Regions from separate parts of the Methylomonas sp. BG-2 genome, predicted to be linked through region 2. Evidence: predicted binding sites of a transcription regulator. Region 2 holds the regulator's gene; each other region holds the start of a gene.

Evidence for each region. Region 2 encodes HrcA, which represses chaperone genes, less so after heat shock. Its sites were predicted from a motif close to TNTTAGCACTCNNNNNNNNNGAGTGCTAANA; they were not measured.
Region 1: rpoH (RNA polymerase sigma factor RpoH) is a predicted target of HrcA. The motif match lies at 1,253-1,283, and genes of this name have one in related genera.
Region 3: groES (co-chaperone GroES) is a predicted target of HrcA. The motif match lies at 1,681-1,711, and genes of this name have one in related genera.

What each region holds. Positions count from the first base shown of each region.
Region 1 is NZ_JBYMAP010000266.1:366-5,074, forward strand. Features, by position in the region: partial or broken gene AC3B8H_RS18265 (Arm DNA-binding domain-containing protein) at 1-13, opposite strand, end outside; tRNA gene AC3B8H_RS18270 (tRNA-Leu) at 227-311, opposite strand; gene rpoH (RNA polymerase sigma factor RpoH) at 361-1,212, opposite strand; gene AC3B8H_RS18280 (glutamine--tRNA ligase/YqeY domain fusion protein) at 1,454-3,115, shown strand; gene AC3B8H_RS18285 (IS5 family transposase) at 3,386-4,384, opposite strand; gene AC3B8H_RS18290 (hypothetical protein) at 4,467-4,709, shown strand, end outside.
Region 2 is NZ_JBYMAP010000089.1:2,206-15,552, reverse strand. Features, by position in the region: gene AC3B8H_RS10375 (cation:proton antiporter domain-containing protein) at 1-1,321, shown strand, start outside; gene AC3B8H_RS10370 (VanZ family protein) at 1,363-1,755, shown strand; gene AC3B8H_RS10365 (DUF3999 family protein) at 1,740-3,092, opposite strand; gene AC3B8H_RS10360 (DUF2339 domain-containing protein) at 3,089-5,605, opposite strand; gene AC3B8H_RS10355 (methyl-accepting chemotaxis protein) at 5,870-7,477, shown strand; gene AC3B8H_RS10350 (DMT family transporter) at 7,691-8,593, shown strand; gene recN (DNA repair protein RecN) at 8,604-10,283, opposite strand; gene AC3B8H_RS10340 (NAD(+) kinase) at 10,285-11,172, opposite strand; gene hrcA (heat-inducible transcriptional repressor HrcA) at 11,546-12,586, shown strand; gene grpE (nucleotide exchange factor GrpE) at 12,638-13,273, shown strand; gene dnaK (molecular chaperone DnaK) at 13,344-13,347, shown strand, end outside.
Region 3 is NZ_JBYMAP010000035.1:4,018-17,364, forward strand. Features, by position in the region: gene AC3B8H_RS05210 (cation-transporting P-type ATPase) at 1-485, opposite strand, end outside; gene AC3B8H_RS05215 (hypothetical protein) at 606-809, shown strand; gene AC3B8H_RS05220 (HesA/MoeB/ThiF family protein) at 856-1,611, opposite strand; gene groES (co-chaperone GroES) at 1,816-2,103, shown strand; gene groL (chaperonin GroEL) at 2,158-3,798, shown strand; gene AC3B8H_RS05235 (Hpt domain-containing response regulator) at 3,910-4,635, shown strand; gene AC3B8H_RS05240 (motility hub landmark protein FimV) at 4,646-7,564, opposite strand; gene AC3B8H_RS05245 (aspartate-semialdehyde dehydrogenase) at 7,635-8,657, opposite strand; gene leuB (3-isopropylmalate dehydrogenase) at 8,662-9,744, opposite strand; gene leuD (3-isopropylmalate dehydratase small subunit) at 9,757-10,401, opposite strand; gene leuC (3-isopropylmalate dehydratase large subunit) at 10,404-11,810, opposite strand; gene adk (adenylate kinase) at 11,901-12,539, opposite strand; gene rsmA (16S rRNA (adenine(1518)-N(6)/adenine(1519)-N(6))-dimethyltransferase RsmA) at 12,681-13,347, opposite strand, start outside.

The DNA.
Region 1 (4,709 bases), on a different contig from region 2:
TATCTTTAAGCAGTTGTTTTTGCCATCAAAAACCCCGCTTTTTGCAGTAACTCGGCAGCTCAAATGCAGTAACTTTTGTCACTGTTTTTCGAGTTACTGTAAAAGTTACTGCAAAAAATACAAGCTGTTACTGCATTTTGCTGGCTTTCATTGGACAATAAAAAACCCGCTAAGCCAGGCAGCTTGCGGGTTTTTGTACTTCGTTGCACTTGCGTGCATTAATCTGTGGTACCGAGGGTCGGAATCGAACCGACACTCCCGAAGGAACCGGATTTTGAATCCGGCGCGTCTACCAGTTTCACCACCCCGGCACAGAAGCGACCATTATACAGCGAATCATCGCCGATGCAACAAGTTTATTTAAGCTTCCAACATCACCGCCGCTTTGAGTTTTTTCATCGCGTTTTGTTCGAGCTGACGTATCCGCTCGGCGGAAACCTGGTAGCGCTCGGCCAGTTCGTGCAAGGTGGCTTTTTGTTCCACCAGCCAGCGGCTCGCGAGAATATCGCGGCTACGCTCGTCCAGGCCCGCCATCGCATCCAGCAACAGCTCTTCCTTACGGTGTTCCCAATCGCTGTTCTCCAGCAATAACGCCGGGTCGGCGCCCTGTTGCTCCAAATAGGCAATCGGCGCCGGGGAGCTGTCGGTGTCGTCGTCGCTGGGCTCAAGTCCCACGTCCCTGCCATCCAGACGGCGTTCCATCTCGTAAACCGTTTTAACGTCGACATCCAGATTTTCGGCGATCGCCTCGGCGTCGTCGCGGCTTAGGTAGCTCAGGTCTTTTTTGAGCTTGCGCAAGTTAAAAAACAATTTGCGTTGCGCTTTCGTGGTAGCCACCTTAACGATGCGCCAGTTTTTAATCACGTATTCGTGAATTTCCGCTTTGATCCAGTGCACCGCAAACGATACCAGACGCACGCCCAAATCCGGATCAAAACGTTTAACCGCTTTCATCAAGCCAATGTTGCCTTCCTGTACGATGTCCGCCATTGGCAAGCCGTAACCGGCGTAACCGCGCGCCACGTGGGCGACGAAACGCAAATTGGACATGACCAGCTCCTTGGCGGCTTCCAGATCGCCGAGATCGCGATAACGGACCGCCAACGCGTATTCGTGCTCGGCGCTCAATTTGGGCATCCGGGCAATCACGCTTAAATAATTATCGAATGTCCCGACCGATAAGTTGATCGGTAAAGCCAAAGAATTATTCATAACAGCCTAGACTCCGGTGATGGTTTATGTGTTGTCCGAATTCTAGCACTCGAATATCGAGAGTGCTAATAATTTGATAAAAATCTTTTGAGTCAAAACGTTAGCGGCGTTTTTCGCCGACATTCGCTGCTTTCTGACCGGTTCGGCCACTTTGCGAGTACCGTTTAAACTCGCTAAAATGGCGGGCAGTGCCCAACCCCGCGAAATTTGCGGCTTTATCCAATTTCCCGTTTCCTACTCCATGTCAGCGACCGATAGCCCTGTTTCTTCGAATTTCATCCGCCACATCATCGCCGAGGACTTAGCCGCCGGCAAAAATAACGGCAAAGTCGCCACCCGCTTTCCGCCGGAACCCAACGGCTATCTGCATATCGGCCACGCCAAATCGATCTGCCTGAACTTCACGTTGGCCGCCGAGAATAACGGCACCTGCAATCTGCGTTTCGACGATACCAATCCGGAAAAGGAAAGCATCGAATATATGGAATCGATCGAGCGCGACGTGGCTTGGCTGGGCTTCCAATGGGCCGGCAAGTACCACGCTTCCGATTATTTCGAAACCTTGTACGACTACGCCATCCAACTAATTAAACAAGGCCAAGCTTACGTGGACAGCTCGACGCCGGAGCAAATGCGCCAGGATCGCGGCACGCTGACCGAGCCGGGCAAACCTAGCCCGGACCGCAACCGCCCTATCGCGGAAAACCTGGATCTGTTCCAGCGCATGCGCGCCGGCGAATTCGCCGACGGCCAATATGTCTTGCGGGCCAAGATCGACATGGCCTCGCCTAACATTAATATGCGCGACCCGGCGATTTACCGAATTCGCCGCGCCCACCACCACCGCACCGGCGACGCCTGGTGCATTTATCCGATGTACGACTACACCCATTGTTTGTCGGATATGCTGGAAGGCATCACCCACTCGATCTGCACACTGGAATTCGAAGATCACCGCCCGCTGTACGACTGGGTGCTGGACGAGCTGAAAACGCCTTGCCATCCGCAGCAAATAGAATTCGCCCGACTGCAACTGGAATACACCATCGTCAGCAAGCGCAAACTGCTGCAACTGGTCACCGAAAAACACGTGTCCGGCTGGGACGACCCGCGCATGCCGACCATTTCCGGCCTGCGCCGCGCCGGCGTGCCGCCGGAAGCGATCCGCGACTTTTGCGAGCGCATCGGCGTCACCAAGAAAAACTCCTGGATCGAAATGAGCTTTTTGGAAACCTGCATCCGCGACAACCTCAACGAAAACGCCCTGCGGGCGATGGCGGTGTTGCGGCCGTTGCGCGTCGTCATCAGTAATTGGGAAGATGGCAAAATCGAGAGCTACCAAATCGCCAACCACCCGCAAAAACCGGAAATGGGCAGCCGCGAAGTTGCTTTCAGCAAAGTCATTTTGATCGAACAAGACGACTTCATGGAAAACCCACCGAAGGACTTCAAACGTCTGGTGCCGGGCGGCGAGGTGCGCTTGCGCGGTTCCTACGTGATCAAATGCGACGAAGTGATCAAAGACGAAGCCGGCAATGTCGTCGAACTGCGCTGTTCATACGATCCGGCCACGCTGGGCAAGAACCCGGAAGGCCGCAAGGTCAAGGGCGTGATCCACTGGGTGTCCGAGCAACACGCGCTGCCGGCGGAAATTCGCCTCTACGACCGCTTGTTCAGCCATCCCAACCCGGACACGCTGGACAACTTTTTGGACGGCATCAATCCCGATTCGCTGGAAGTGCTGACAGACGCCCGCATCGAAGCCAGCCTGGCCGATGCGTCAACCGATTTACGTTACCAGTTCGAGCGGACCGGCTATTTTTACCTGGACGGTAAGGACAGTCAGCCGAGGAAATTGGTGTTTAACCGGACGGTGACGTTGAGGGATAGTTGGGCGAAGTGATTGACGTAATATGTATTCGCATTAGGAAAGACTAAATTTCTCAACCTGCAGAAATCGCTATGTTTTTAATTTTTAAAACAGGATTAGGCAATTGGATGACGCAATGTTTTGCGTCATTTAGGATGGCTAATTTTAGTTAGGGAACCTCTGAAAAACAGCCATTTTGAGCGGCAGTCACTGTCAAAGTGAGTCAAAAGTTTCAATATTCGACCGTTTTATTATCAAAGCAGTGGCTTTCCTTCGCAAACCCACCCGTTTTCGGGTCTATTTTCAAATTTCGGACGCAATGAGGCTCCGACGTTCATAAGCGTCACCGCGCAACACGTTGGCAATCGCCGTCAGGAACGTCAAACGCGCCGCGTTTTTGACCAAGCCCCGATAGCGATTCTTGGCATAACCAAAACGAATTTTAATATCCCGAAACACGTGTTCGACCTTGGCGCGGCGGCTGGCGAGTTCGCGGGCAGCTTGGCGCAGTTGCTGGGCGTCTTCGCTATCGTCTTGGGTTAACCGGGTCAACTTGCCCGGCCGCATCGCGATCACGCAGACCGGTGGATTTTCGGTCGGCATCTCGGGGCGCTTGTCCAAGCCTTGATAGCCGGCATCGCCGTGTACAAATTGTTCTTCACCGTGCAGTAACGACGCGGCTTCGGCAATGTCGCTGACGTTGCCTGAGGTGACTTTCAAGGTATGCACCAAGCCGGTTTCGCTATCGACACCGATATGGAATTTGCTGCCGAAAAACCATTGGTTGCCTTTCTTGCTGGCATGCATGTCGGGATCACGTGCTTTGCCTTGGTTTTTGGTCGAGGTCGGCGCGGCAATCAGGCTGGCGTCAACAATGGTGCCGGCTCTTAAAAACAGCCCGCGCTCCTCCAGCGTTTGGTTGATAGCGGCGAAGATCTGTTCGGTTAAACCCTGCGCTTCCAGTAAATGCCGAAACTGCAAGATCGTGCTTTCGTCGGGCACCGCTTCCAGGCGAATACCGCAAAAACGCCGCAGGGACTCAATCTCGTACAGCGCGTCTTCCATACCCGGATCCGAGTAGTTGTAAACAAGTTGCGCGACGTGAACATGCAGCATGGTATCCAACGGAAACGGTTTTCGCCCCCGCCCGTTGCCTTGCGCATAATGCGGCCCAATCACTGCCAGCATGACCGCCCAAGGCAATAAGCCCTCGAGTTGATCGAGAAACTTTTCCCGCCGGGTGACTTTGCCTTTGTTGGCGTATTCAGCATCCGCAAAACTGAGTTGTTGGGGCTCGTTCATGGGCGTCGTCTCTACTCGATTTCGATGGCGCATTATACCGCTTGCCGTTTTGGGGAATTATTCAGAGGTTCCTTAGGCACAAATGATTACAGCTATCGTAGAAAATGGAGATGTAGAAATATATTCTTCTATTGAAGAAGCATTATCAGTTTGGTCAAAATATCCAACTGATATAGCGTCAGACGTTGTAATTTTCTATGACCAAGATGGTTCATGGTTGCGGCCAATAGAAGAGTATGAGCCTAGAAAATGGTACAGTTGGAACCGGAAAATAAAGATTTCTGGTTTCATACCTGTAACTTCCAGTGAATTGTACAAAAGCAAA
Region 2 (13,347 bases):
CCGCGAGGTCTTGAGCGTCGGCGGTTTGCACTTGTTACTGACGGCGGTGACCTCCGCGCTGGTATTTTTCTGGCTGGAACAACAGATGACCGGCGGGCTGGTGTTGGGGGTCAGTTTGGCGTTTTCCAGTACCGTGCTGGCGATCAAGGTGTTGGAGGACAACGGCGAATTGTCGACGCTGCACGGCCGCGACGTGCTGAGTATTTTGATTTTGCAGGACATTGTCGCAATCGTGCTGTTGGCGGTGGCGGACGGCAAACAGCCCGAGCCTTGGGCCGCGGTCCTGTTCGCGCTACCGTTGTTGCGGCCGCTGGCGCACCGGATTTTGTCGGCCAGTCGGGCGTCCGAACTCAAAATGCTGCTGGGCGTTTCCTTGGCGCTGGCCGGCGGCGTCGCGGCCGAGCGAGTCGGCATTTCCGCCGACATCGGCGCGCTGTTGACCGGCGTGATGCTGGCGACTCATCCCAAGATCGACGAATTGACCGACCGGCTGTGGAGCCTGAAGGAATTGTTTCTGGTGGCCTTCTTTCTGCAAATCGGTCTGGCCGAGCTGCCGAACCGCGATCAGATACTGTTGGCGTTGAGCCTGTTGGGCCTGTTGCCGCTGCAGGGCGTGTTATTTTTCGCCTTGTTTTTGTTCGCCGGCTTGCGGGCGCGCACCGCGTTCGTGTCGTCATTGGCCTTGATGACCTACAGCGAGTTTGCCTTGATCACGACCGGGGCGGTGGTCAACGCCGGTTTGTTGACCGAGGATTGGAAGGCGATTATCAGTCTGGCGGTGGCCGGTTCGTTGGCGGTGGCGGCACCGCTGAACCGCTACTCGCACCGCTTGTTCGGCTGGGCCGAGTCCTGGCTGGTGCGTTTTGAAAAACAATCCGGCAATCCCGACCGCCTGCCCGAATCCTTCGGCGCCGCCGAATGGCTGGTGGTCGGCATGGGCCGCACCGGCGTCGCCGCCTATCGGGCCTTGTGCGAGCGCGAGCAGCGGGTGGTGGGCCTGGACGCCGACCCGACCGTGCTGGAGACCTTGCTGGGCAGGGGGCGGCGCGTGGTCTACGGCGATGCCGAGGACAACGAATTATGGAGCGGCTTGCCGCTGGAAAGGGTTAAGGGGATTTTACTGACGGTACCGGCCTACGAGGTGCGCTGCGCCGCGATCGAGCAATTGCGCCGGCGCGGCTATCAAGGCCAGATCGGCGCGATTTGCTACCATGCCGAGGAAGCCGAGCATTTGCAGACCCTGGGCGCCGATTTTGTGATCCATCCGCTGGTCGAGGCCGGCAACCAGTTGGCCAAGCAATTGCTCGAAGGCGGCGGGTAGGCTTAGCCGACATCGAACCCTGGTTAAACAACGATAGATGGATGGAAAAAATGAGAGTATTCCGAGACTGGACCGCGCTGGCGGCGTTTTGCGGCTTGATTTTCTGGTTGTCGGCGCAACAGAGCTTGCCGGTGGCGATGCTCTTCGAGTTTCAGGACAAGGTCCAGCACGCGCTAGCCTATTTCGCGATGGAGGTGTTTAGTTGGCGGGCGTTTCGGCATTTGCTGGCCGATCGCCGCTTGCTAGCCTTGGTCAGTGTCGCCTATTGCAGCTTGTACGGGATTAGCGACGAATGGCACCAGTCCTTCGTGCCGGGACGCGAGCCGGGCGTCGGCGATTGGCTGGCCGACACGCTGGGCGCGGCGCTGGCGGCCGCGTTACTTTACCTGGCGGGCCGAACGAGAAGCCCGCTGACGGCTTATTTCGGCAAATGACCCAGCCGTTTTCCCGCCCGGTAAAGGCTCCAGGCCAATACCGGCGCCACCAGCGCAATCACGCCCAGTAAAAATCCCCGGCTGTTGAGAAAGTCTCTGACGGTGTTGTCGGTGCCTTGTTGGCCGGTGGCGACCGCCGCGCCCAAGCCGGCCGGGGTCGGCACGATACCTTGCCGGAGCAACTCGCCGATCGCGGCGGTGTCGTAACGGGCCGGCGCGAGGCCGGCGGTTCCGTAACTCAAGCGGTACGCGGTATCGGGGGCTGCGATAAACCACAAGCGATAATTCTTGCCCAGTCCGGTCAGCCCGGCGATTTGCAACGGCGGATTGTCCTGATTGTGGATGACCAGCCGAAACCGCTCGCCGCGATGTTCCGGAAAATCGATCCGGTTTTCGGTTTGCTGGATGTCGCCGAACCGCAAGGCCCGCAATTGCCCGGCGCTCAAGGTTTGCCAGGCCGAGTCGCCGCCGCCGGCTCGCGGCGTTTGCAGCTCGACATCGCGTTGAAAGCTCGACGTGGCGACGTCCACCCGCAGTCCGGTCAACGGCAGTTGGTGGCTGTCGATGTCGATCAGCGTGGCGCGCTGCTCGGGGTCTTCGTGGACGCGAAAGCCGGGCAATGGATAGTCGACGACGGTTTCGGCCTCGGCGCGGCTTTCCGAGCGCAAATGCCAGAATTCGATCCGCTCGATATGCAGCGGCTCCCGATACAGGGTTTGGGTCTCGCTGCGTTCCAATTCGTCGCCGCCTTGCAGGCGCCGGGTTAGCCCGGTGACTTCGGCGACCCGGGTTTGGCTAGCTTTGCCAATCAGGATTTTGAAATAGCGATCGCGGTTGGCCGGCAACGCCACGTCCAGATTGGCGATGGCCAGATGCCGCGAGTAATCGTAGATCGGCGCGCGCTCGGCCAGCGTCCGCCAGTGCTCGCCGTCGCTCGAACCTTGCACCGTCAGTTCGTATTCGAAATCGCGTTGGGCGGTGACCAGCGTCAAACCGTCGGCGGGTTCGGCGTTGTCGGCCAGATGCGCGCTGAAGCTCAGACCGTCGCCGCCGGTGTGAAGCGCGGTAATTTGGCCGGGGCTGGGGTGGCGGCTACGAACGGTTGTCCGCTCGGCGGCCGGACGCAACAGAAACGGCGTTTCGACGCCTTGGCCGTCAAGCAGACGCAAATCGCTGAAGCCGGCGGCGCTGGCCGAATAAATGTGCGGGTCCAACTCGATCGCCAGCAGCGCCTGACCGCTACCGGCCGCTTGCTGAACCGGGCGACTGAAACCGGCCGCGCCGACCGGAGCGGACAGCGTCAGCCAACAGACTATCAAGATGTTGCGGGGATTCATCGTTCGCTCTCGGTGTCGGCGTTACCGGCAAAGTTTTGCCGATAACGCATGTAGAAAAACGCGCCGCCCAGCACCAGCATGCCCAACACGATGAAGGCGACGATCCGGTAAATTTGCTCCAAGCGGGCCAAATCGACGAAGAACACCTTCCAGGCCACGATCGCGAACAACACCAAACCGACCAAGCGCAACGCGGCGACCTCGCGGCGGATGCCCTGGTAAACCGATGTCAGCGCGAACAGCGACCACAGTATCGTCACGCCGCCGGAGCGCAAGCCGGGCAAATAGTGCAGCAACAGCGAGTTGGTTTCCAGGCTGAGAAACGCGAACAACATCACCAGCGCCGCTGTGCCCAGCCAGCGGCGCACGTCGGCGGCGCGGCCTTCGTCGCCTTCCAGCCGGCGGAAGGCCAAGGCCAGAAACAGGATAATCGCGCCGAAATCCAGCAGCCGCATCAGCGCCGTTTCGAAACGGTAAGCGTCGCCGTAGTGCAAGGTCAGCAGACTGTCGCCGATCGCGGCGTGACCCAGCGTCAGACCCCAGGACGGCAAATCGAAAAACGCCAGCTTGATCGCCAGCCCGATCAGCAGCCAACGCAGGCCGGTTAACATGAGCTGACCGGAACCGGTCATGTAGCGGTGCAGCAGCAGCGCGCCCAAGCCCAGCCAGACCAGCGTCAGCGCCGGTGCTTGCAGTGGCGGATACAAGTAGGCGAGGCTGCGGTACAGTTCCAATTGTAGCGTCACGAACACCAGGGCGACGACGATCAGAGCCGTGACGGCCAAGACGCCGCCGTCCTTCAGCCAGACCGGCACGTCCTGGGCTGGAGTGCAGGCCAAATCCGCCGCCGGCGCCGGTTTTTCGATCAGCGTATAGGCGAACGCCATCGACAGTATCGGGATGCCGAAGCTGATCAGGCGTTCGAGCAGTCCGAACCAGAATTCGCCCGGTGCGGCGTCCCAATTTGCCGCCGCCGCGTATTGGCCGGGCAAATCGATGAAAGCGTATCGGACCACCACCAGCAAATACAACAGGTAAGCGGTTTGGCGTAAAAACGCGCTACGCACTTTGCCGGCCATCCAGATCATCACCAGGGCTTGTAGCGACCAACTGACCGTGATCCATTGCTTGGATAGCAGCAGCGGCACTGCCACGCTCAGAAAGAAGGCCGCCAGCCCGATAAAGCCGACCACCAGCTCCCGGTCCTCGACGCGGCGAGCCAGACAGTAATGCACGTGGCCGACGTAGAATGCCGACAGCGCGATGCACAGCAACGCGGTCCAGATTTGCCCGTAGTCGGCCGCGATCAATTCGTAGGCGGTGCCGAAATAGATCGCCGCGTTGACCGCCAGCGCGATCAAGTCAAGCAATGTCGAGCGCTGCCGATTGACTAGGCAAAACAAAAACACCGTCGTCGAATACAGCACGAAAAAGCCCGTCAAAAACGGCAGTACTTGCCAGAAATAGCCGGACTCGTAGCGCTGCATCGCGCCGAAAAACAACAGGTAGTTGAAGGCGAAGCCGAGAAAATTCAGGACGTGCCATTGCTTGTACCAATTCACCGCCAGGATGCCGCCGCCCAACAACAACAGGTAGCTGAACAAGCCGACGAAATTCACCTGACCGGTTGAGAGCAGAATCGGCGTGCAATAGCCGCCGATGATCGCAAAGATCGCCACCAACATCGCGTCCAGCCGGATCGCCAACGCGGCCGCCGCGGCGGTGACCGTCAGCATCAAACCGAAGGCCGGATAGGCGTCCAGCAAATGGTAGAAGGCGTAGGCGGCGAACGCGCTGAAATACAGCACCGCGATGCCGCCGCCCAACAAGCCCTGGCTGAACAAATGGTACTGGCCGCCGACCAGGCGCACGCCGCCGCCGATCATCGCCAGCCCGGTCAGCACGCTGAGCGCGACCCGCGCTTGTTCGCCGAGCAGGCCGTTATCGATCGAATATTTCAGGAAAAAGCCGATGCCGGTGACCAGAATCAGGACGCCGACCCGCAATAGCCAGTTGCTGGCGACCGCGTATTCGATCGATACCCCTTCCGGACGGTGGCCTTCGCCGACCACGATCCAGTTCCAGATTTGGCGCAGCGCCTGCCGAGCCGCCAATTCGAAGCGGCTCGGTTCGGCGACTTGCCAGCCGGCGGTTTGCCAGGCGTCGTTGGGGGCGGGAATTTCTAGCGACGGTTCGGCATCGGCGGCTGCCGATGGGTCTGGTTCCGCTGCCGCCGTTTGAATGGAATCGGGCTCGAACAAGACTTGCTCTCGCGCCGGCGTTTGCACCTCGAATTGGGCCGGCGCGGCGGGCGGGCGCTCGGTATTCATGCGTTCGGTCAAGGTCAGCAGCAGTTTGCGGTCTTCGCGCAAGGCGGCGTGCAGGCCGGTGAGCGCGTCCTTGAATTCCCGGTTGAGTTCGCTCTGTCGCTTGAGCAGTACCAGCAACATCACGATCACGACGATCGGCACGACGAGCGCGACCACGGCGAGCAGTTCGAAAATATCGTCCAAGGCGGAACTCCCGGTCTATAGTTAGAGCAAGCGGCGGCAGTGGCCGGCAGGTCCGGCTTCGCGCAGTTTCGCAACCTTAGCATATTTACGAAAAACGACCGGGCGGCCGTGGGGTGGCCGTTGCGACCTGATCGCGGAGACCGGCGGAGCGCGGCGGGAAACAATGACCGGGAACGCAATTTTTCGGATTGGTCGTTCAGGTTTCTCCGCGCGGTGCCGATGACTCGTGATAAATTCCCACGGAATGTTAAGCAGCCCAGAATTATGAACAGTCAATCTACCATCCAAGCCAAAATTCTGCTCAGTATCGCCAGCGTGTTCATCGTGCTGATGTTGGTCAGCAACGTATTCATGGCCGGCCGCCAGAAAGACATGGTGCGGGCGCTGGCGACCGACAAAGCCAAAAATATTGCCGCCGGCTATTTCGACGGCATCAACACCTTGATGCTGACCGGGGCGATGTCGCAGGTCGAAGTGCTGCGGGAAAAGGCCATGTCGCATCCCGGCGTCAGCGAGGTGCGGCTGATTCGCGGCAACGGCATCGTCGAGCTGCACGGCAAGGGCAAGCCCGAACAGGCCGCGATTGATGAACTGGACCGGCGCGGGCTGAGCGGCGAAGCGTTGATCCGCCACGGCGACGATGCCAACGGACGTTGGGTGACCGTGGTCGAGCCGATACTGGCCAGCAGCAATTTTCGCGGCACCAATTGCCTGACCTGCCATCCGGTCAAGGAAGGCGAAGTGTTGGGCGCGGTGCGGGTGTCGTATTCGCTGGCGAGCCTGGACGACCAGATCAATCAGGATTTGATTGCCGGCTCGGCGATTTCGCTGGCGATGTTTGCCGCCGGCTTGTTGCTGGTCAATATTCTGATGCGGCGTATTGTCGTCAATCCGTTGGTGACGATGCGCGACACTGTCGATACCATCGCCCGCCATTCGGATTTGACCGCGCGCTTGCCGGTCAACAGCGGCGATGAAATCGGCCAGGTCAGCACCTCGTTTAATTCAATGCTGGCCAATTTCGCCGCCAGTTTGAACCGAGTGTCCGATGTCAGTCGTTTGTTGACCGACGCCACCGACCGCATCGCCACCGTATCGCGGCAAACATCGCAAGCCGCGACTCAACAGCAACGGGAAACTGAAACCGTCATCGAGGCGATCCGCGAGTTGGAGGATTCGGTGCGCGATGTCCGCATGGGCGCCGATGGTGCCGCGCAAGCGTCGGTCGAGGCCGACCAGCAAGCCGCCCAGGGCGCGGAAACCACCAAAAATGCCATCGACGGCATCTATGTGCTGGTCAGCGAAATCGAGCGGGCCTCGGAAGTCATCAAACGCCTCGATCAAAAAAGCAACGGCGTCGGCGCGGTGTTGGACGTGATCAAGGGTTTGGCCGAACAGACCAATTTGCTGGCCTTGAACGCCGCGATCGAGGCGGCCAGGGCCGGTGAACAAGGCCGCGGTTTCGCGGTGGTGGCCGACGAGGTACGGACACTGGCGACCCGCTCGCATCAGGCGACCGAAGAGATCGAGAAAATCATCGACCAATTGCAACGCGAGGCCAAGGAGGCGGTGACGGTGATGGATAAGGCCAAAACCAGCGCCGAGCAACGCCGGGAACAAGTCCAAAGCGCCGATCAAGGCTTGAGCGCGATTGCCGAGCGGGTGACCCAAATTCGGCTGTTGAACTCGCAAATGGCCTTGGTGGCCGACAATCAAAGCCGCGTTGCCCAACACGTCGGCCAAAGCATCGGCAATATCGGCGGCCTGACCGATCGCACCTCGCAGGATGCCGCGCAAACCAGCGATGCCAGCCGCGAGCTGGTGCAGCTGGCCGTACAGTTGAACGAGTTGGTCGGCAAATTCCGCCGTTGATAGGTGGGTTTTGGTTTGACAGTTTTGGCCGGTCCGGCTTATAGTCGCCCCATGAATCGATCTCTTTCGCCACTTTTTGCAAATAAGTCATGGCTATGGGCTTTGCTCACGGCCGTGGTGTTTGCGTTGTTCTAATTTCAGTTCAAACCACCGCGGGCTCGACCGCGGTGGCTTTGTCATTTGTCTAGGGCTCGCAACCACACCGGAGCCCCCATGAAATCCCCCCAAGCGACCTCCACCCAAACCCTGCTCGGTTACGGCCTGGCGGCATTGGCCGCGATCGGCTTTTCCGCCAAGACGATTTTGGTCAAGCTGGCCTATGTGCAAGCCGTCGATGCCGTGACGCTATTGGCGTTGCGGATGGCGTTTTCGGTGCCGTTTTTCCTGGTCGTCGCGTTTCGCCATCGTGGAACTGCCACGCAGCCGGCGCTGACCGGCCGCGATTATTGGGTGGTCGGCGTGCTCGGTTTGCTCGGCTATTACCTGTCCAGCCTGCTTGATTTCACCGGTTTGCAATACATCTCCGCCGGTCTGGAGCGGTTGATTTTGTTTTTGTACCCGACCTTGGTGCTGGCGATGTCGGCGCTGTGGTTGAAAAAGCCGTTTGGGTTCAGGGAACTGACGGCGGTCTTGTTGAGTTATAGCGGAATCGCGCTGGTGTTCGTCGGCGAGTGGGATGGAGCCGGCGACAAGCTTTGGTTGGGAGCCGCCTATGTGTTTGCCGGCACGGTCAGCTATGCGCTGTATTTGCTCGGCGCGGGCCAGGCCATTGCCCGCTTGGGCGCGATGCGCTTTACCGCCTACGCAACGTTGGTGGCGTGCGCGGCGTCGATCTTGCAGTTCGTGTTGACGCATCCGCCGCAGGCCTTGCTGTTGCCGATGCCGGTGTACCAACTGAGTTTGGCGATGGCGATCGTCTCGACGGTGTTGCCGGTGTTTATGCTGTCGGCGGCGATTCGCCGGATCGGTTCCGGCCACGCCTCGCTGGTCGGCACGATAGGGCCGGTGTCGACGCTGCTGATGGCGGCGGTGTTCCTCGGCGAACCGATGACGTTATTGCAAGTCGGCGGGGCGACCTTGGTGCTGATGGGCGTGTTGAGTTTGTCGGTGCGCTGATTCTGGCCGGCTAGGCTTCGCCACCGCCCAGACTCAGCATTTCTCGGGCATGCGCCAAGGTGTTCTCGGTGATGGTGACGCCGCCTAGCATTCTAGCCACCTCGGTGACCCGTTCGTCCTCGCTGAGTTTGCGGACCGTCGATGAGGTGACCGCGGCATTTTGGTTTTTGGCGACGAATAAATGCTGATGGGCCTGCGAAGCGACTTGCGGCAAGTGCGTTACGCACAGCACTTGCCGGTTCAGGCTCAGCCGACGCAGCTTTTGCCCGACGATTTCGGCGATGCCGCCGCCGATACCGGAATCGACCTCGTCGAAGATCATGGTTGGCGTGGTTTTGTCGGTGCTGGTGGTCACTTGAATCGCCAGACTGATCCTAGACAACTCGCCGCCCGACGCCACCTTGGCCAAGGGTTTGGCGGGCAGGCCGGGATTGGTGCTGATCAGAAACTCGATGCGGTCCAGGCCGTTGCGTTGCGGCTCGTCGCTGTTTTCCCGGTCCAGCTTGACCAGGAACTCGCCGTGCGGCAGACCCAATTCCTTGATCGCGTCGGAAATGCGGCGCTGCAACTCGTCGCCGGCCCGGCGCCGGCTGGCCGACAAGCGGTCGGCCAACTCGCGGTATTGCGCCAGCAGACGCTCGCAATCGGCTTGCAGGATTTCAAGGCGCTCGCCGCTATGGCTGAGATTGTTCAGTTCCACCGCGAATTGCTCGGCCAACGCCGGCAGTTCCTCGGCTGCTACCTTGTGTTTGCGGCTTAGGCGTTGGATTACGCCGATCTGGTTTTCCAGCCAGCTCAGTTGTCCGGGGTCGGCTTCCTGATTTTCCAGGAAGCGCCGCAGTTGTTGGGTGGCTTCGCCGATCTGGATTTCGGCATCGCCGAGCAGTTCGACGATGCCGTTCAGTTCGGCGGCGTATTGGCTTAATTCGCCGACCGCGTGGATCACGTGACCGAGCATGTCGGCGACCGATTGCTGGTCGTTGTCGTAGAGAATGTCGAGTTGTTGCTGACCGACGCTCAAAATTCTGCCCAGGTTGGCCAGTTTGTGGTGTTCGTCGGCCAGGGCTTGGTAATCGAAATTTTCCAGATCCAGTTGCTGCAACTCTTCGAGTTGGTAGCGCAGCAGTTCCTCGCGTTCGACTTGGTCGCTTCCGGATTTTTGCAGTTGCCGCCGTTCTTTATCGGCTAGTCGCCAGTGTTGTTGGCAGGCGTTCAAGTCGTTGAGCAATTCGGCGTGGTCGGCAAAGCCGTCCAGCAGCAGGCGCTGTTCGTCGGCATCAAGCAGCGTCAAATGGGCGTGTTGGCCGTGGATTTCGACCAATTGGCGGCTCAGCGTTTGCAGTGTTTGCAGATTGACGGGCCGGTTGTTGATATAGGCCTTGGAGCGGCCGTCTTCGCTAACGGTGCGGCGGATCAGGCATTGGCCGTCGTCGTCCAATTCGTGGTCGGCCAGCCATTGGTTCACCAGCGGTGCCTTGGATAGATCGAATTCGATGTTGATTTCGGCGCGCTTGCTGCCGGGGCGCACGTAGCCGGAATCGGCGCGGTCACCCAGCGCCAAGCCCAGCGCGGTCAACAGTATCGATTTGCCGGCACCGGTTTCGCCGGTCAGCACCGACATACCGGGTTCCAGGTCCAAGTCCAGTTTGTCGACCACGGCCAGATCGAGAATATTGAGGTTCAACAGCATGTCATTTGGCGGTATGTCCGCCGCTCCAGTTCAGTTTGCTTCGCAGAATGTGGAAGAAATCGTGGTCTTCCGGGTGCAGGATGTGAATCGGTTGGTCGGCCTTGCGAATGACGATCTTGTCGTGAATGCGCACGTCCGGGATTTCCAAGTGATCGCAGGTGACCAGCGCGTTGATTTGCTTGAGCTGGCTAAAACGGATCTCGATCGTGACGTTATCGTCGATGACGATGGGGCGATTGGACAGCATGTGCGGGTTGAGCGGCACCAGCACCAGAGCATGCAGGGCCGGATGCAGAATCGGTCCGCCGGCCGACAGCGAATAGGCGGTCGAGCCGGTCGGCGTTGCAACGATCAGGCCGTCGGAACGCTGAGTGTTCAGGAACACGCCGTCGATGCTGGTGACGATTTCGATCATGCTCGGCGTGACCCAGCGGTGCACGACCACTTCGTTGACCGCGGTCTGGCGATGAATGAGTTCGCCGTCGCGGATGATCGAAGCCTGCAACAAGTGCCGTTGTTCGGTTTGGAAGCGGCCGTCGAGGATTTGCGCCAGTCGGCTTAGCAACTGGTCCGGGGAAATATCCGCCAGAAATCCCAGCCGGCCCAGGTTGACGCCGAGCAACGGGGTGTCGAAATCGGCCGCCGCGCGGGCAGCGGTCAAAAAGGTGCCGTCGCCGCCGACCGCGATCAGCAGGTCGCAACATTCCGGCAGGCGCTCGATGTGAGTGGCGACGACGCCTTCGACTTGCGTCAGCTCCGCGCTCCGGCTATCGGCGGCGACCGAGTGGCCGCGCCGCAGCAAAAAGCGGTAGAGCTCGCTAAGCGTGGCGGCGATCCCCGGATCGCCGAATTTACCGATGATGCCGATGCGTTTGAAGGGTGAGGGCATGTCTGAGCCGGGATTCAAAAATGCTTGGGATTATACAAACAATTCGAGCCGGCACTAGCGAAGCTTCGCGCGCGGCGGCGGCGTTAGTCGGCCGTTGCGGCTGGAACCGCCGGTATCGGTAAGATTCCGCGCGGTTTGGTTGACACCCCGAAATCCGTTACGCGCGAGTGACCGTGTCGTCGGCGAGGCATTCCCTTGGTCTTTAAGCACATCCGAACCGATGCTATTTGGCCGCGTCGAAATCGGCCGAAATCGCCGACAGACTTGGGTTCGCGCGGATTTCAGTCGGATTGACAAGGCTTCGGGCAACTGTTAGTTTTGCTAGCTAGCACTCGTAAGGTTGGAGTGCTAACGAATTTTCTAGGGTGTCAATGTGGCTAGTGGACCGGATTTAAACGAAAGATCGGCTTATTTGTTGAAGGCCTTGGTTGAGCGTTACATTCAAGACGGCCAGCCGGTCGGTTCGCGGGTATTGTCCAAGGATCCGCTACTTAAACTGAGTCCGGCCAGCATTCGCAACGTGATGGCCGATCTCGAGGAAATGGGTTTGATTCATTCGCCGCATACCTCGGCGGGCCGGGTGCCGACCGTGGCCGGCTACCGTTTGTTCGTCGATAGCCTGCTGACGGTCAAACCCTTGGCTTCCAGCGATCTGGACCAACTGCAAAGCGGCTTGCTGGCCGACGTGGACAAAACCGGCGACGTGCTGAGCAAGGCCTCCAGGTTGTTGTCCGACATGACCCATATGGCCGGCGTCGTCACCTTGCCGCGCCGCGAGATGGTGACGCTACGGCACATCGAATTCCTGCCGATGTCCAGCAAACGCGTGCTGGTGATTTTCGTTACCGACGGCGAGGAAGTGCATAACAAAATCATCCACACTCAACGCCAATTCAGTCCGGCCGAACTGCAACAGGCCGCCAATTATTTGAATTCGGTTTACGCCGGTCTCAGTCTGGCCAAGATCCGCGAACAAGTGTTGCGGGAAATGGAACAAGATCAACAGCGGGTCAATCAAGGCATGATCGACGCGGTGAATATGGCGCAATTGACCTTCGCCCAGCAGCCCAACGACGATTACGTGCTGAGCGGCGAAACCAACCTAATGGGCTTTTCCGAACTGTCCGATATGGATCGCCTGAAGCAATTGTTCGAGGCCTTCAGCCAAAAGCGCGGGGTGATCCATTTGCTGGATCAATGCCTGTTGGCCGACGGCGTGCAGATTTTTATCGGCGAAGAGTCCGGATACCGCGCGTTCGACCATTGTAGCTTGGTGACGGCGCCATACTCGGTCAACGACGAGGTGGTCGGCGTGTTGGGCGTGATCGGCCCGACCCGGATGGCCTATGAAAAAGTGATTCCGTTCGTCGATGTGACGGCAAAAATATTGGGCGCGGCCTTGAATCCCAAATAATCGCCCTTATCGTAAGGCCGACCTAATATTTTAAGAACCACGGAGTCCCTAATGAGCCATCAGCAATCGAGTCACGAACAGCAATCCGACGCCGAATTGATCGCCGAGGTGCTGGAGCAGACCAAGGAGGCCGACGAAGAAGTTGTCACGGAGGCAACCGAGGTCGGCGAAGTCAGCATCGAAAGCCTGCGGCAACAACTGGAGCAAGCCCAGCAACAGGCCGCCGTCAATTTGGACAGGGCCTTGCGCGTGCAGGCCGACATGGAAAATCTGAAAAAGCGCGTACAAAAGGATTTGGACGACGAGCGCAAATACGGCTTGGCCAAATTCGCCAAGGAGTTGCTCAGCGTGTTGGACAGTCTCGAGCTTGGCGTGCAGGCGGCGACCGGGGATAGTCCGGAAGTGGCTAAATTGCGCGAAGGCAGCTTGCTGACGATCAAGCAATTCGAGTCGGTGTTCGCCAAATTCAATATCGAGGTTCTGGACCCGACCGGGCAAGTTTTCAATCCCGAACTGCATCAGGCCATGGCGATGCAGCCCAGTGCCAGCGCCGAACCCAACACCGTTTTGAACGTGTTTCAAAAAGGCTACATCTTGAACGGCCGTTTGCTGCGCCCCGCGATGGTGGTAGTGGCCAAGGCCGAGGACAAACCCGCCGACAGCGCGAAAGTTGACGAACAGGCTTGAAATTTCATCGATCAACCGCATATCGCTAACAACTTTTAATTTATACCTCATTCAAGTCTGGAGAATCTCAATGG
Region 3 (13,347 bases), on a different contig from region 2:
TTATCGCCGGATTGGAGCACGACGATGTCGCCGGGTACCAATTCCGGCGCGGCGACGGCGCGGCGTTGGCCGTCGCGCAACACCGTGGCGCCGACGCTTAACGCCCGTGCCAGCGCGTCGATGGCGCGGACGGCGTTGAACTCCTGAACGAAGCCGATCAGCGCGTTGACTAGAACCACGCCGAAGATGACGCTGCTGTCCACCCATTCTTCCAGGAACGCGGTGACGGCGCCGGACAGCAGCAGGATGTAAACCAGGGGTTGGTGAAATTGCGATAAAAATAGCCGGACCGGCCCCTTGCCTCGGCGGGGGGTTAATCGGTTAGTGCCGTAACCGGCAAGGCGTCGTTCGGCTTCCGGTGCCGATAGGCCCTGGCCGATGTCGACGCGCAATTCGCGGAGCAGTTGATCTTCGGCGACGGCGTGCCAAACGGTTTTTTCGGCGGAGGGTGAACCGGCCTTGGTGGATCGTTTTCTGATGGGCATCGGCTTCCTTGAGGGCGGCTAAAATTTGCGCTTGTTCCTCGGTAATTATAGGGTTATAGTCCGAATCGAGGCCTAAGGCCTTATTTTAGAAAAATAAAAACAAAACAATTGGAGGTAGTTATGGGTGGAGTCATCGAGCTGATGGTGGTGATGCTGATCATTGCCGTGTTCGCATTCGCGCCGCTAGGGTACTTTATTTACATGTATACAATGAAAAACGGCGAGCCCTTCGGCGACATCGAGCCGCACGGCGATAGCGAATCGGCTTTATTGAATACCGTCGCCAGGACCATCGAAATGATCAGGCACAAAATCGGCAAATAAGTTTAAGGAGCGTCGAAAAAGCCGGGGCAACCCGGCTTTTTTGCGGCTAGCGGTTTGAAACGGAGCCGCAGGTCGGGCAAGCGGGGTTACGCTTCAGGCGCATGCTATGCCATTCCATCGTTAAGCCGTCTAACAGCAATAAGCGGCCGGTCAACGGCTTGCCGCAGCCAGCCAACAGCTTGATCGCTTCCAGTGCCTGCATGCTGCCGATGATGCCGGTGATGGGGGCAATCACGCCGTTTCTGGCGCAGTTTTGCAATTCCTCGCCGTCGTTTTGGTACAGACAGTTATAACACGGACTGTCGTCACGGCCCGGCGAAAAAACGCTGATCTGGCCTTCGAAACGGATGGCCGCGCCGGACACCAGCGGTTTGCCGGCCGCTACGCAGGCATGGTTGATTGCGAATCGGGTCGGAAAGTTGTCGCTGCAATCCAGTACCAAGTCGGCTTCGGCCACCTCGCGCGCCAGCGCGTCACCCGCCAGTTTGGCCTTGTGGGCCACAACTAACACCCCCGGATTGATTCTATTCAACGTCGCCTGGGTTGAAATCACTTTATCCAACCCTATATCGCCGGTGTCGTGAGCGATCTGGCGTTGCAAATTGCTCAAGTCCACTTGGTCGTCGTCATAAACCACCAGTTTGCCGACGCCGGCCGCGGCCAGATACATCGCGGCCGGCGAGCCGAGGCCGCCGGCACCGACGATCAGCACCGAGGCGGCCAACAGTTTTTGTTGGCCGGCGATGTCGATCTGCGGCAGCATGATCTGACGGCTGTAGCGGAGTAATTGTTCGTCGTTCATATCTTGTGAGGCGGGTCGGCAAGGCGCAGATGATGCCAAAGAGCTTGACAGAGTGCAAAAGCCGGATATTATTAGCACTCGTCGCTAGAGAGTGCTAATAACTCTGATGCGGTTTAAAAGCCGGTCCGTCGGATCGCCGGGGCTGAGTTTTAAAACGTTTCTTAAGCTTGTAACTATAACTTTATCCATATTCAGGAGACTTTGATGAACATTCGTCCGTTACATGACCGTGTAGTCGTTAAACGCGTGGAAGAAGAAACCAAAACCGCCGGCGGCATCGTGCTGCCCGGTTCCGCGGCAGAAAAACCGAGCGAGGGTGAAGTGTTGGCGGTAGGCGCGGGCAAGCCGCTGGATAACGGTCAAGTGCGCCCAATGGCGGTTAAAGTCGGTGACAAAGTGCTGTTCGGCAAATACTCCGGCACTGAAGTGAAAGTCGATGGCGAACAATACATTGTCATGCGCGAAGAAGACATCATGGGTATCCTGGGTTAATCCCGGTTTGCCTAACACCACATTGATTTCAAACTCATTTTTAGGAACTAAGAAATGGCAGCAAAAGACGTAAAATTTGGTGGCGATGCTCGTGCATTGATGGTCGCGGGTGTCAATATTCTGGCCAATGCGGTAAAAGTGACCCTGGGCCCTAAAGGCCGCAACGCGGTTCTGGACAAAAGTTTCGGCGCGCCGACCATCACTAAAGACGGCGTATCGGTAGCCAAAGAAATCGAATTAAAAGACAAATTCGAAAACATGGGCGCGCAAATGGTGAAAGAAGTCGCGTCCAAAACTTCCGACGTAGCCGGCGACGGTACCACGACTGCGACCGTTCTGGCTCAAGCCATCGTTAACGAAGGCTTGAAATCGGTTGCCGCCGGCATGAATCCGATGGACCTGAAACGTGGTATCGACAGCGCGGTAACCGCCGCCGTTGCTTCAATCGAGAAAGCGGCGATTCCTTGCAGCGACAGCAAAGCCATCGCTCAAGTCGGTACCATTTCCGCGAACTCCGACGAGTCAGTCGGCGCGATCATCGCCGAAGCGATGGAAAAAGTCGGTAAGGAAGGCGTCATCACCGTCGAAGAAGGCACCGGCCTGAACAACGAATTGGACGTCGTCGAAGGTATGCAATTCGATCGCGGTTATTTGTCGCCTTACTTCATCAACAAACAAGAAAGTATGAGCGTCGAATTGGACGACCCTTTCGTTTTGTTGTACGACAAAAAAATCTCCAACATCCGTGAAATGTTGCCGATCCTGGAAGGCGTGGCCAAATCCGGCCGTTCCTTGCTGATCATCGCCGAAGATGTCGAAGGCGAAGCGCTGGCGACTCTGGTGGTCAACAACATGCGCGGTATCGTGAAAGTCGCGGCGGTTAAAGCCCCAGGCTTTGGCGATCGTCGTAAAGCCATGCTGGAAGACATCGCGGTGCTGACCGGCGGCGTCGTGATTTCCGAAGAAGTGGGTCTGTCTCTGGAAAAAGCCGACATCAGCCAATTGGGTACCGCGAAACGCGTCCAAATCAATAAAGAGAACACCACCATCATCGACGGTGCCGGCGACGAAAGCCAAATCAAAGGCCGTGTCGCGCAAATCCGCGCCCAAGCCGACGAAGCGACTTCCGATTACGACCGCGAAAAACTGCAAGAACGTCTGGCCAAACTGGCCGGCGGCGTTGCCGTGATCAAAGTCGGCGCCGCGACCGAAGTGGAAATGAAAGAGAAGAAAGCCCGCGTCGAAGATGCGCTGCACTCGACCCGCGCCGCGGTTGAAGAAGGTGTGGTTGCCGGTGGCGGTACCGCGTTGATCCGTGCTTTGTCCGCGCTGGACGGCCTGAAAGGTATCAACCACGACCAAGATGTCGGTATTAGCATCCTGCGCCGCGCGATGGAAGAGCCTCTGCGCCAAATCGTCACCAACGCCGGCGACGAAGCGTCAGTGGTGTTGAACGAAGTCAAAAAAGGCAGCGGTAACTTCGGTTACAACGCCGCGACCGGCGAATACGGCGACATGATCGCGATGGGTATCTTGGACCCCGCGAAAGTTACCCGCTCCGCGTTGCAAAACGCGGCATCGGTCGCCGGTTTGATGATCACCACCGAAGTGATGATCGCCGACGCGCCGACCGACAACAAAGCCCCTGCAATGCCTGACATGGGCGGCATGGGCGGCATGGGCGGCATGATGTAATCGTCCGTTTAGCTTACGCTAAACTAACCCCGGTCTTCGCAGGAAGCCGGGGTTTTTTATTGCCGGCTGCTGGGCTTGCCTGCGTCGGCGCGATGAATAAGGGTGGCAGTGGTGGTGGAAAATTTCTCGGTATTGGTTGCCGACGACAACGACTTGAATCGCTGGTTGTTGCGCGAACAACTGGAAAATTGGACGGACAATATCCGCGAAGCCGGCGACGGCTTGCAAGCCTGGCAGGCGCTACGACAGACCGAATTCCGTATCGTGTTCCTGGATGTAAATATGCCGGGACTCGACGGCTTGGCGCTGATCGGCAAACTGCGCGCGAGTGACTTAATTTGGCGCGGGGTTCCGGCCGTAGCGGTGACCGCCCATGCCGGCGAAGACCAACATCAGGCCGCGACGGCTGCGGGGTTTGACGATTATTTGGTAAAACCCATCCGGCTGGGCCAGTTGCGGCAAGTCCTGGACCGATGGCTGGAGCCCGAGCGGCCCGGCGAATACGGCAGTTGTCTGCTGCGTAAAACCGGCGACAACCGGCGGCTGACGTTTAATTTACTGGAACAGTTTTTCGCCGAATTGCCCAATCAAGTGGCTGGCATCGGCGATGCCCTGCAGCAAGGTCGCGACGATGAGGCCTGGAAGATCGTGCATAATTTGCACGGCACGTTTTGCTTTTTCGAGTTTTCCGATTGTCGGGCGCTGGTCGAAGCGTTGGAAGCGGCCATCAAACATGACTCGCGCTCGGTCGCGACCAGTTTCCGGGCGTTTCAAGTCAGAATGGAATGGCTAACGGCGAACAAGGCCGCCGTCATGCAAGGCGTGACAGAGGAATGAAGCCGTTCCGTTATTTGAGTTCGTCCAGCAAGGCTTGCGCGGCCCGTTGCTGTTGCTTGGAGCCTTTTTCGAGGACATCGGTGGCAATGGATTTCGCGGTTTCGGTATCGCCCATGTCGATATAGGCCTTGGCCAGATCGATCTTGGTTTCGTACTCGTCCATATCGGTCAGGTCGGCAACGCCTAGATCCGGTGTGCCGTCCGCGCTGGTCGGTACGATCGGCGCGTCGAAGTCGAAATTGAAATCGAATTCGTCGTCGCTGCTCGTCAAACCGGGCGCTTCGCTGGTGCTGCTAGGTTTAGCGCTATCCTCAAAACCGGAAAAATCGAAGCTATCCAATTCCAATGTCTCGATGGTTGGCGGCGCGTCGTTGGCTTTTGGCTTCGCGGGTTCGGAAAAATCCAGTTCGAAGTCGAAATCGAAGCTGTCCGGCACCGTGGAGCTTGCCGTCTGCTTCGGCTCGGCGGCTTGGTCCGCGGGTATTTCCAATCCCGAAAAATCGAACGATTCCAGTTCCAGCTCCGCGCTGGCTATCGGGGGTTCCGGTGTTTTGAGGGATTCTTTCGGCGCGGCCGCTTGCTCGACATCGAAGTTAAAGTCGAAACTTTCCAGCTCGTCGTCTGCGCTGGCCGGTTCGGCCAGAAGGGACTCGGCGGGCTTTTCAGGAAGGGCCAAATCGAATTCGACGCTTTCGATTTCTGGCTCGGCGTTGCTGGGCGCTGGCGTGGCCGCTTCGGTAACGGTTTTGTCCTCAGCGGCAAAGGTGGCCAGATCGAAATCCAACGAGTCGGGCGCCGAAGCGACACTGGCGTCTGACTTGCGAGCTGGTGATTGAGTGCCGCCGATTTCGAAATCCAGGCTTTCCAGATCATCGTTAGTTGAGGACGATGCGGAGGCCAGATCGGTTAAGTCGAAATCCAGGCCGTCGCTTAAGCTGGCGTTGAGGTCCAGATCCAATTCGGCGAAATCGTCGTCCAGTGAAAACTCGGACTCTGCGCTTTGCGTGGTGGCAGCGGGAGGCGCCGGTTTGACGGTTTCGACCGGAGCGGGTGCCGCGGCGCCGTTTCCGCCGAATAGCGGAAGGTCGGGTGCGATTTCCATCGCCATGTCGCTGACCTTGTTCCAGAAGGCTTTGTCGGCGGTTTTGCCGGCCGCGGCGAGCTCCTCGACAAATTGCGAGAATCCGCTTCTGTTCTCGCTGGCGTAAAAAATTTCCAACAGCTTCAACTTACATTCATCGCGATGCGGTTGTTCGCTGATCGCGGTGCGCATCAACTCTTCGGCTTGTTGGTAGCGGCCGTAAGCGAGGTAGACATCCGCTTCCGAGATCGGATCGATTTCATTTTGATCGGTATCGAACGCGTCGAAATCGCTCGGCGTGAAATCGCTGATAAACGAGCTTTCGCCGACGGTACCGACGTCGTAATCGTCGGTGCTGCTGATGTCCATGACCGGCACCGACAGGCTGCTCTCGGTGTCGGGCATCCGGATTTGGCTGGCCGATGCGAACATGCTTTCGGTGTTGGTGCGTTCGTCGATTTTCCGCTTACGCCACAGCAGCCAGCCGAGCAAACCCAGCATGCCGGTGCCCAGGCCGCCGACGCCCCAGTAATACCAATCCGAATCGAAGAAACTCGGTTCCTCGACGGGTGGCGGTACTACCACGGGCGGTGGTGGACGCTTGCGCGGCTTGGCGGGTTCGGCTTGGGCCGGGGCCGGTTGGGCGGCCTCGCTAACCGGCGGCGGCGTGGTCGCGGCGGGTGCAGGCGGTGGTTCCGAAGCAGAGGCCGGTGGCTGAACCGGCGGCGCTGGCGGCTGTTGGGCAGGTGCCGGCGTGGGTTGCGGTGGAGCGACGGAATCCGCGGGGGCTTGGGCCGGTTTGTTGTTTTGCAGCGTGGCTAGCTGTTGGTCTTTCAGTGCCAACAACTGTTGCATCATGCCCAGCTGTTGCTCCAACTTTTCGATTCGGGCCTGCAGTTCCAACGCCTTGCCGTCGCCGGTTTGATCCGACGCGCCGCCCGCGCCCGCTTGCGCGGATTTTTCGGCGGTCTTGGCCTGACCCCCGACCACCGCGTGCTCCGGAATCTTCGCTTCGGCCGGCGCTACCAGTTCCAGCGGTTTGGCGGTTGAGGTTTCGGCCGGCTTGCGGGCGATGGGTTTGGCGGTATCGGCGCGCGGCGGTTTAGCTTGCGCTTGCGCCATGCCGTCGGTCGCCGGAATTTTCAGAACCGCGCCTTCCTTCAGTGAATTGATATTGCCGTTGAATGCGCCGGGATTCGCCTTATATAAAGCATTGAGCATTTGTTGCGCCGAAACCCCGCGTTCTTCGCTCAACTGCGTGGCGATACTCCATAAGGTATCGGAACGCTGCACCGGGCCGAATTCGCCGTCGGTGGCGATTGGTTGGGCCGGTTCGGGGGGCGCGGCATTGCGGATCGCTTTTCGCGGCGCGCTACGCACCGGTCGTTGCACGGGCTCCAGCGGTTCGGCACTGAAGGTTGGGGCATCGGCCGCCGGAAGAACGGGTTGGTTGTAGCTGGTAGGCGGATCGATCAATAAGGTGAACTCGCGCGTCATACTGCCTTGCGGCCAAGTGACTTCGAGCAAGAAATCCAGAAAGGGTTCGGTGACGACTTCGCGGGTCGTGACTTTGACCAGGATGGCGCCGTCGGCCTGTACCACCGGTTCCAAGCGGAGCTTGGACAGGAAGTAATTCCAAGGGACACCGGCCTGATCGAATTTCTCCGGCGGCGCCAGTTTGACCGAGACGTCGCTAGGGTTCTCTCCCTCGGCGACGCTGAGGCGGATTTGCGCGTTCAGATTTTGGTTCAGCGAGGAATGCAATTGTATGTCGCCAATGCCCAGCGATTGACCGCTGACGGGAGCCAGCAGGGAAACAACCGCTAAAGTCTTAGTAAAATGGCGCACATTGCTTTCCTTCACTGGTTTATACCTCGGTACTGGCGGAATCGCAGGTTAGACATGGGCTAAGGTTAGCCTAGATGTAACTTTTTACCAGAACCTCGGCGATCTGCACACTGTTAAGCGCGGCACCTTTCCGGACATTGTCGCCGACCACCCATAGGTTGATTCCCGTCGGGTGGGAAATGTCTTCGCGGATCCGGCCGACGAAGACATCGTCGTTGCCGGCCGACTCGGTCACTGCGGTCGGATAGCCGCCGTCCGCCCGCTCGTCCAACAAGGTTACGCCCGGCGCCTTGCTCAGCAGCTCGCGAACTTGCTCGACGCTGATCTTTTGCTTGGTCTCGATGTGCACCGCTTCGGAATGGCCGAAGAATACCGGCACCCGCACCGCGGTCGGATTGACCTGAATGCTGTCGTCGCCGATGATTTTGCGGGTCTCCCAGACCATTTTCATTTCTTCCTTGGTATAGCCGTTGTCCATGAACACGTCGATTTGCGGCAACACGTTGAAGGCAATCTGCTTGGGGTAGACCTTGGGCTCGATCGGCTTGGCGTTCAGCAGGTTCGCGGTTTGGGTCGCCAGTTCCTCGATCGCTTCCTTGCCGGTGCCGGACACGGCCTGGTAAGTCGCGACGTTGATACGGGCGATGCCGACCGCGTCGTGGATCGGCTTCAAGGCCACCAGCATTTGTATCGTCGAACAGTTCGGATTGGCGATGATGCCGCGATTTTTATACTCGGCGACTTTTTCCGGATTGACCTCGGGTACCACTAACGGAATATCGTCGTCGTAGCGAAATTGCGAGGTGTTGTCGATGACCACGCAGCCGGCGGCGGCGGCTTTCGGCGCGTATTCCGCCGACACCGAGGCACCCGGCGAGAACAGCCCGATTTGGACTTTGGAAAAATCGAAGGTGGCCAGATCCTCGACGACCAGCGAGCCGCCCTTGAACGGAATGCGCTTGCCGGCCGAGCGCTCGCTGGCCAGTGCGTAAACCTTCCCAACCGGAAAATTGCGCTGCTCCAGGATTTCGATCATCGTCTCGCCGACCGCTCCGGTGGCGCCAACGACGGCAACATCATAGGTTTTTGCCATGCTCTTAAACTCCTTTCAACGCGTTGAGGACGGCGTCGCCCATCCCCGAGGTGCTGACCTTGGTCGTGCCTTCCGAGTAAATGTCGGCGGTGCGGGCGCCGCTGTCCAAGGCGGCGTTGACCGCTTGCTCGATGCGCTCGGCGGCATCGCCACGGTTGAAGGTGTAGCGCAGCATCATCGCCACCGACAATATTGTCGCCAATGGATTGGCGATGCCCTGGCCGGCGATGTCCGGTGCCGAGCCGTGAATCGGTTCGTACATGCCCTTGGCGTTGGCGTCCAACGAGGCCGACGGCAGCATGCCGATCGAGCCGGTCAGCATCGCGGCGATGTCGGACAGAATGTCGCCGAACATATTGGTGGTCACCAACACGTCGAACTGCTTCGGCGCGCGCACCAATTGCATCGCGGCGTTATCGACGTACATATGGCTTAGCGCCACGTCCGGATAGTCCTTGCCGACTTCGGTCATCACGTTGCGCCACAGCTCGGTGACTTCCAACACGTTGGCCTTATCCACCGAACATAGTTTTTTGTGACGTTTTTGGGCGATTTTGAACGCGGAATGGGCGATGCGGCGGATTTCCGATTCGCTGTAGATTTTGGTGTTGATGCCGACCTTTTCGCCGTTTTCGGCAACATGCACCCCGCGCGGCTGGCCGAAGTAGATGCCGCCGGTCAATTCGCGGACGATCATGATGTCCAGGCCGGACACCACCTCCGGTTTCAAGGTCGAGGCATCGACCAGTTGCGGATACAGGATCGCCGGACGCAGGTTCGAGAACAGATTCAGTTCCGAGCGAATGCCGAGCAGTCCACGTTCCGGCCGCACCGCGTGGGCCAGCGGCTCCCATTTCGGTCCGCCAACCGCGCCGAGCAGCACCGCGTCGGCGTTTTTGCACAGGTTCAGGGTTTGCTGAGGCAGCGGCGTGCCGAAGGCGTCGTAGGCCGCGCCGCCAACCAGGGCGTTTTCAAAACTCAAGCCCAAGCCCATGTCTGCGTTCAGAAAGTTCAATACTTTCAAGGCTTCCGTGACGATTTCCGGGCCTATGCCGTCGCCGGGCAATACTGCGATTTTTTTAGTCATCTATCTACCTATCTAAACTGAAGCGTTCTGAAATAGCCACGGGGCGCGTTTGGCGCGTTCGATCTCGTAAGCCTTGATTTTGTCGGCGTGCTGCAAGGTCAAGCCGATATCGTCCAAGCCGTTCAACAAGCGGAAACGGCGATTTTCGTCGACACTGAACGGGATCGTCGCGCCGGCGGGCGTTGCGATGGTTTGGTTATGCAGGTCGATGGTTAATTGGTAGCCATCCGTGATTTCCCGGAACAAGCGATCGACCGTTTCGGCCAGCAACACGATGGGCAGAACGCCGTTCTTGAAGCAATTGTTGAAGAATATGTCGGCAAAGCTGGGCGCGAGAATGGCCCGGAACCCGTAGTCTTCCAAGGCCCACGGTGCGTGTTCGCGCGACGAGCCGCAACCGAAATTCTCGCGGGTCAGCAGAATTCGCGCGCCTTGGTATTGGGGCTGATTCAATACGAAATCCGGATTCAGCGGCCGCCGGCTGCAATCCATCTCCGGTTCGCCGCGATCCAGATAGCGCCATTCGTCGAACAAGTAGGGGCCAAAGCCGGCGCGGCGGATCGATTTCAAAAATTGCTTGGGAATGATCGCGTCGGTATCGACGTTGGCTCGGTCCAGCGGCGCGACCAAGGCGGTCAAAGTGGTAAAGGCCTGCATGATTAGCGTTCCTCCGCGATGTTGACGAAATGGCCGGCGATGGCCGCCGCCGCGGCCATCGCCGGGCTGACCAAGTGGGTGCGCCCGCCGTAGCCCTGCCTGCCCTCGAAGTTGCGGTTCGAGGTCGAGGCGCAGTGTTCGCCGGCTTCCAGGCGGTCAGCATTCATCGCCAGACACATCGAGCAGCCCGGTTCGCGCCATTCGAAGCCGGCGGCGGTGAAGAGTTTGTCCAGGCCCTCGGCTTCGGCTTGCTGTTTGACCAAGCCCGAGCCGGGCACGATCAGCACTTGCTTGACCGAATCGGCCTTGCGGCGGCCGTTGATCACCGCGGCGGCGGCGCGCAGGTCTTCGATGCGCGAGTTGGTGCAGGAGCCGATGAACACGCGATCGACCCGGATGTCGGTAATCTTTTGATTGGCTTGCAAGCCCATGTATTGCAGGGCGCGCAGCATGCCTTCGCGCTTGACCGGATCGGTCTCGGCGGCCGGATCGGGCACGGCGGCATCCACCGCCACCACCATTTCCGGCGAGGTGCCCCAGGTCACTTGGGGTTTGATGTCGGCGGCGCTCAATTCGACGACTTTGTCGAACTGGGCGTCGGCGTCGGAATGCAGGTTTTGCCAGTAGCGCACCGCCATGTGCCAGTCGTCGCCTTGGGGCGAGTAGGGGCGACCTTGGTAATAGTCGATAGTGACCTCGTCAACCGCGACCAAGCCGGCGCGGGCACCGGCTTCGATCGCCATGTTGCAGACTGTCATCCGGCCTTCCATGCTCAGCGCGCGGATCGCCTCGCCGCCGAATTCTATCGTGTAACCGGTGCCGCCGGCGGTGCCGATCCGACCGATAATCGCCAACACGATGTCTTTGGCGGTAACGCCGGGGCCTGCCTGACCGTTGACCTTTATCAGCATGTTCTTGGCTTTCTTTTGCACCAGGCACTGAGTCGCCAACGCGTGTTCGACCTCGGAGGTGCCGATGCCGAAGGCCAACGCCGCCGAGGCGCCGTGGGTCGAGGTGTGCGAGTCGCCGCAGACCACGGTCATGCCGGGTAGCGTCGCGCCCTGTTCCGGGCCGATCACGTGGACGATGCCTTGACGCGGGTCGTTCATGTCGAATTCGGTGATGCCGAATTCGGCGCAGTTTCTGTCCAGGGTTTCGACCTGCAAGCGCGATACCGGATCGGCGATGCCTTGGTGGCGGTCGCTGGTCGGCACGTTGTGGTCCGCGACCGCCAGATTGCGGGCGATGCGCCAAGGCTTGCGGCCGGCCATGCGCAGGCCGTCGAAGGCCTGCGGCGAAGTCACTTCGTGCAACAACTGCCGGTCGATGTAAATCAAGCACGAACCGTCGTCTTCGGTGTGGACGACGTGATCGTCCCAGAGTTTGTCGTATAAGGTTTTACCTGCCATTGAAGCTTCTCTATATCTGGGTAGGGTACGCAACGGCGCCGAATGCGGCGGGCGTACCGAGGTCAAGGCGCAAGGTACGCCACGCGTGGCTTACGCCAATGCGGCGAACAATTTGTCGGTGATGTCTTGCACCGAACCGACGCCGGCAATCGACGCGAATTTGGCGGATTGTCCCGGCGCCGAATAAAAACCGACCAGCGGCTTGGTTTGTTCGTGGTAGACGCTCAGGCGCTTGCGCACGGTGTCTTCGCGGTCGTCGTCGCGTTGGATCAGCGGCTCGCCGGTGACGTCGTCGATGCCTTCGGCTTTCGGCGGATTGAACACGACGTGGTAACTGCGGCCGGAGGCCGGATGCACTCGCCGGCCGCTCATGCGTTGGATGATTTCGTCGTCATCGACGGCGATTTCGACCACGTAATCCAACTCGACGCCCATGTTCGCCAACCCTTCGGCTTGAGCGATGGTGCGCGGGAAACCGTCCAGCAGAAAGCCGTTGGCGCAGTCGGCTTGGGCGATGCGTTCCTTGATCAGGCCCAAAATGATGTCGTCGGAGACCAGGCCGCCGGCGTCCATTACCTTTTTGGCTTCCAGGCCCAGCGGCGTACCTTCGCGGACCGCGGCGCGCAGCATGTCACCGGTCGAGATTTGCGGAATGGCATATTTCTCGGTGATGAACTGGGCCTGGGTGCCTTTACCTGAACCTGGACTACCTAACAGGATGATACGCATAGCTATGACTCCGGAGCGTGAAACAGGCGGGTCTTGCCTGGGAAAAGATGGAATGGGTTGACGGTTTCGGCGCGGCGCCAGCCCGCCGTTAAAAAACCCGGCATTTTATCGCAATTGATTGAGCTTGCCGTTAAAAACTTGTCAAGGATTTTCTGCTTGGAAATCGGCATGGTTGGCCAGTTGCGCAAACTCGGCCAGCGAGATCGACTCGGCGCGCAAATTGGCGTCGATGCCCAGTTGCTCGAACAATTCGGAGCCGACCAAACCTTTCAGCGAGTTGCGGATGGTTTTGCGACGCTGCGTAAAGGCTTGGCCGACCAGTTGCGCGAAATGCCGGAAATTCGCGACTTCGACCGGGGCGAACGCATGCGGCGCCAATCGGACGATGGCCGACATCACCTTGGGGGCCGGATCGAAACTTTCCGGCGGTACGTCGAACAGCCATTCGGTTTCGCAAAAATACTGCATCATCACACTGAGGCGGCCGTATTGCTTGCCGCCCGGTTCCGCGCAAATTCGCTCGACGACTTCCTTTTGCAGCATGAAATGCATGTCTTCGATGCGATTGGCGACTTCCAACAAATGGAACATCAACGGCGTCGAGATGTTGTAGGGCAGATTGCCGATTATGCGCAGTTTCTCGCCGGGTTGGGCTAGCGCGGCGAAATCGAAATTCAGCGCGTCGGCACTGTGTATCGTCAGTTCGGCGCGACCGGCGTATTGTTTTTGTAGGCGCGCGACCAGATCGCGGTCCAGTTCGACGACATCAAGCCGAATACCGCTGTCCAGCAGGGGTTTGGTCAACGCG